Regions from separate parts of the Serratia sp. TSO36 genome, predicted to be linked through region 1. Evidence: predicted binding sites of a transcription regulator. Region 1 holds the regulator's gene; the other holds the start of a gene.
What was found. Region 1 encodes CRP, which controls carbon source genes, mostly activating them, when cyclic AMP is high. Its sites were predicted from a motif close to ATGTGANNNNNNTCACAT; they were not measured.
Positions count from the first base shown of each region.

Region 2: ACK3CV_RS12460 (YjcB family protein) is a predicted target of CRP. The motif match lies at 839-856, and genes of this name have one in related genera.

Region 1 covers NZ_JBJZOU010000026.1:50,264-52,658, reverse strand. The annotation lists gene ACK3CV_RS23310 (YccS/YhfK family putative transporter) at 1-761, opposite strand, end outside; gene crp (cAMP-activated global transcriptional regulator CRP) at 812-1,444, opposite strand; gene ACK3CV_RS23300 (OsmC family protein) at 1,827-2,234, shown strand; gene ACK3CV_RS23295 (phosphoribulokinase) at 2,273-2,395, opposite strand, start outside.
Region 2 covers NZ_JBJZOU010000014.1:12,700-15,094, reverse strand. The annotation lists gene mrdA (penicillin-binding protein 2) at 1-638, opposite strand, end outside; gene ACK3CV_RS12460 (YjcB family protein) at 934-1,215, shown strand; gene ACK3CV_RS12455 (MarR family winged helix-turn-helix transcriptional regulator) at 1,253-1,702, opposite strand; gene ACK3CV_RS12450 (multidrug efflux MFS transporter) at 1,931-2,395, shown strand, end outside.

The DNA of each region.
Region 1 (2,395 bases):
TTTTGCACTTCCTCCGGCAGATGCAGGCTGACGGTGATGTGCTCCTGCAGGTCCATCGCCACCTGAAAGGCGCGCTGCAGGCGCTTTTGCTCGAGGTTGTTGGCGTGCGGCAGGAAATTAAGCTGTTGGTACAACAGGCTGATCAGATCCATCACCTTTTGCTGGCGCACCAGCAGCGGCGGCAGCGCGGTTTGCGGATCGGTGTGCTGGGTCAGCAGCGAGTATTTGGCCTCGAAATAGTCTGCCAGTTCCAGGTAGAGCTGGCTCAGCGTCTCGCGCATCGGCTGCTCTTTCCACAGCTTGAACCAGAACCAGGTGAATAAGCCGTACCAGACGGTGCCGATGGCGTACAGCAGCGGCGCCTGCCAGATGGGCACCGTGCCGGCCGTGCTGAGGGCGAAGATGGCGGCCACCAGCGCCGCCGGCAACAGCCGGGCGTGCAGCGGGCTGATTTCACCGGTGACGCCGAGCAGCAGCGCCAGGCCCAGCATCAGAGCCGGCAGCGGCACGTGCCACAGTAGGGCTTGTTGCAGCAGCACGCTGCTGAAGGCGAACAGCGAGCCGCCAACCACCAGCCGTTTAAAGAAGCGCTTATGCGGCGTGTCCAGACCGGCGATATTGCAGCAGGCGGGCACCAGAGAGAACATCAGGCCGAGCTGCAGCTGGCCTATCAACAAGCCGAACAGCACCGGCAGGCACAACACCAGCGTTTGTCGCAGTGCGTAGTTGATTTCCGGGTGGTAGATCAGGCGGCGCCACATGGCAGAGAGCAGATAAAAAAACGGCGCAGATTGCGCCGTTTCTTCAGGGATTAACGGGTGCCGTAGACGACAATGGTTTTGCCGTGGGCGGAAATCAGGTTTTGATCTTCCAGCATTTTCAGAATACGGCCAACGGTTTCGCGCGAGCAGCCGACGATCTGGCCGATCTCCTGACGGGTGATCTTGATCTGCATGCCGTCCGGGTGAGTCATGGCGTCGGGTTGCTTCGCCAGATTCAGCAGGGTTTGCGCGATGCGGCCGGTCACGTCCAGGAAGGCGAGGTTGCCCACTTTTTCGGAGGTGACCTGCAGGCGGCTCGCCATTTGGGCGGACAGACGCATCAGGATGTCCGGGTTCACCTGGATCAGCTGGCGGAATTTCTTGTAGGAAATTTCGGCCACTTCACAGGCGGTTTTCGCGCGAACCCAGGCGCTGCGCTCCTGGCCTTCTTCGAACAATCCGAGCTCGCCGATGAAATCCCCCTGGTTGAGGTAGGACAGGATCATCTCTTTACCTTCTTCATCCTTGATCAGCACCGCGACGGAGCCTTTCACGATGTAGTAAAGCGTTTCGGCCTTTTCACCTTGGTGAATCAGCGTACTCTTCGATGGATATTTGTGGATATGGCAATGAGACAGGAACCATTCGAGAGTAGGGTCTGTTTGCGGTTTGCCGAGAACCATTCGCTGTTATCCTCTGTTGTTATCGCTGCCTTGTGTCACAGGGGTCAGAGTTCCCTGTAAAACCCGCCTGTAGCCGCAATCATGAGCGAGGGCTACCGGCAAGTTTTGAGGCGTGTCATAAAAATACGCTGTCGCTCTAGCATATTAACTTGCCGTAAGCGCTGCAAGCTACATTCTGTTAACATACCGGTAAAGGAGCCTTTCTCTGGGCGTTTCCCTGAAATTCAGTGTCCCGGAAAGATTTATTGCGGCTCTGTTTGTAGCACAGAGTAAGGCGGGTGTCTCGTGTTGTCTCGCTTCAGCATGATTAGCATCAGGTTACGTTGCCTGTTTCTATGCGAAAGCGTACTCTGATTTTAAGAAATCAACCGGAGTGACCAGAATGCAGGCAAGAGTTAAATGGGTGGAAGGGTTAACGTTTTTGGGTGAATCGGCCTCCGGCCACCAGGTGCTGATGGACGGCAACGCCGGCGATAAAGCACCCAGCCCGATGGAGATGGTGCTGATGTCGGTGGGCGGCTGTAGCGCGATCGACGTGGTGTCCATCCTGCAAAAAGGGCGCAACGACGTGCGCGACTGCGAGGTGAAGCTGACCTCCGAGCGCCGCGAAGAAGCTCCGCGGTTGTTCACCCATATCAACCTGCATTTCATCGTTACCGGCCAGGATCTGACCGACAAGATCGTCGAGCGTGCGGTGAACCTGTCGGCGGAGAAGTACTGCTCGGTGGCGCTGATGCTCAACAAGGCCGCCACGGTGACCCACAGCTTCGAGATCCGCCAACCGGCGTAATCGAGGCGGAGCGCGGCTCGGCGCCGCGCTCAACGCGTTTATTCGATCTTCTTGCCTTCCAGCAGCCGCTGCACCAGCGGCGCCATGATCAGTTCCATCGCCAGCCCCATCTTGCCGCCCGGCACCACTAACGTATTGATGTGCGAGATAAACGATCCCTG
Region 2 (2,395 bases), on a different contig from region 1:
GCCTCGATGCCCTGTTTGCCGATGTTGCGATCGGCGGCATAGTTCTCGCTCAGCCCGGCCTTGTCCAGGCGTTTGAGATCGCTGTCGTTGATCTTCGACACATAGCCCAGCACGTGCGCCAGCTGGGCGCCGTAAGGATATTCACGCTGTTGATAGGTATCGATCGTCACTCCGTCGAAACGGTATTGATTGACGGCAAAGCGCGCCACCTCGGTGTCGCTCAGCCCGGCTTTGAGCGTCACCGGTTTGTAGCGGCTGTTGTGGTGCATGTCGTCGCGAAACGCGCTGATGTCTTCCGGCGTCAGGTCGACGATCGGCGTCAGCGCCTGCAGCAGCGCCGCCATGTCGCTGATTTTACTGGGCGTGATCTCGATACGATACAGTGTCACGTTTCGCACCAAAGGCGTGCCGTTGCGATCGAAGATCAGCCCCCGGCTGGGGGCGATCGGCAGCATTTTGATGTCGTTCTGGTTGGAGCGCGTCTGGTAAAAGCCGTGCTGGCGGATTTGCAGCCGGTAGAGGTTGACGATCAGCGCGCCGAAACAGACCACCACCAGCGCCAGCGCCACGCCTGCCCGGCGGATAAACAGCCTCTCTTCCGCAGAGTGGTCGCGAATTGTTTCTTTTAACAGGGCCATGCGGTGCCGATACCTTTTGCGTCACATTTCCCCGCAAAATCAGGGAACTGAAAAGCCGGCAAGCATAGCGTTATCGGGCGCACCGCCCCATGAAAAGGTTGCTAATGAAATGGCATAACTGTTTCAGCATATTGGAATGTTACCGTCGGCGTTTTTTTCACCGCGCTTCTCATTGAGCCGCCGTTCGCCCCAATGCTACAATGTGATCTGAATCACACTATTCCCGATATTCCCCCCGCATTTCCCTGTCGGCGCCCTGCCGGATGCGGATTTTTGTTATATAGGATCGAGTTCGATGAGTACCATTGCCACCGGTTTAATCATGATGCGCTGGGAGTTGCTGAGCGCCGTGATGATGTTCTTCGCCAGCCAGTTAAACGTCGTTTGCCGTAAAACCAGCCGCAACGGCATGGCGTTCATGTTCAGCAGCCTGGGCCTGTTTACCGCCTGCTGGTTCGTGATGGGCCTGATGGGCATCCACCTCACCCTGGAAGCTTTCACCCAATTCTGGTCATCGGCCTGGGATCGCTATGTGGACGTGGTCAGCACCATGCCGGTCGATTGGCCGATGCCGTAACCTCGTCGCGGGGGCGGCGCACCGGCCGCCCCGCCGATTATTCCGTTTCCGCTGACGGCGCCGCCGCCAGCCGCGCCATCAAGGCCCCCGCCTCAATCAACAGCGCCTGCTCCTGCTCCGTTAAACAGCTCTCCATCGCCGCCAGCAGCCACGCCTCGCGCCGGCTGCGGCTTTGCTGCAGCAGGCCCAGCCCGGCGGGCGTCAGGCGCACCCGCACCCGGCGTTTGTCTTCGGCATCCGGCGTGCGCACCAGCAGCCCATCGGCCTCCAGCTCACGCAAGGCGGCCGCCAGGTTAGAGGAACGCATGCGCTCCGATTCCGCCAGCAGCGACGGCGTCGCCTCGCCGCCGTGGCGATCGATAGCCCCCAACAGCATCAGCTGGGCCCAGGATTTTTCGTCGCTGCGCGATTCGCGCCGTAAACGGCGCACCAGCGACATTAACTGCGTGCGCAGCAGCGTCACGTCTTCAGGATGATCTTTTTTCATTGGCATCAATCTAGCGTTCAGTTTATCTCTGCTTTCACACCGCCGGATCGCGCGGCTCTGGCTTAACCCAATTACCTATGATAATATAGCTATTAATATATAGCAAAAAAGACACTGCATCGGCAGGGTTACGTTTGCTCACGCATTTGCCCCTCGCCGATTAATTTGCAGTGTTATTATTATTTTGCTTAATAAATCCCTCCTTATTCAACGTGGTACGGTAAGCCGATGGAAGCGTGGAAAGTCAATCTGATCTCGGTCTGGCTCGGGTGTTTCTTCACCGGGCTGGCGATGAGCCAAATCCTCCCTTTTCTGCCGCTGTACGTCGAACAGCTCGGCGTCAACGATCACCAATCCCTCAGCCTGTGGTCCGGGCTGGTGTTCAGCGGCACCTTTTTGGTCTCGGCGGTGGTGTCGCCGCTGTGGGGCAGCCTGGCCGACCGCAAAGGCCGCAAGCTGATGCTGCTGCGCGCCTCGCTGGGCATGGCGATCGTCATCGCGCTGCAGGGGCTGGCCACCAACGTCTGGCAGCTGTTCGCACTGCGCGCCCTGATGGGGCTGACGTCTGGCTATATTCCCAACGCCATGGCGCTGGTCGCCTCGCAGGTGCCGCGCGATAAAAGCGGCTGGGCGCTGGGCACGCTTTCTACCGGGCAGATCTCCGGCGTGATCGCCGGGCCGCTGCTGGGCGGG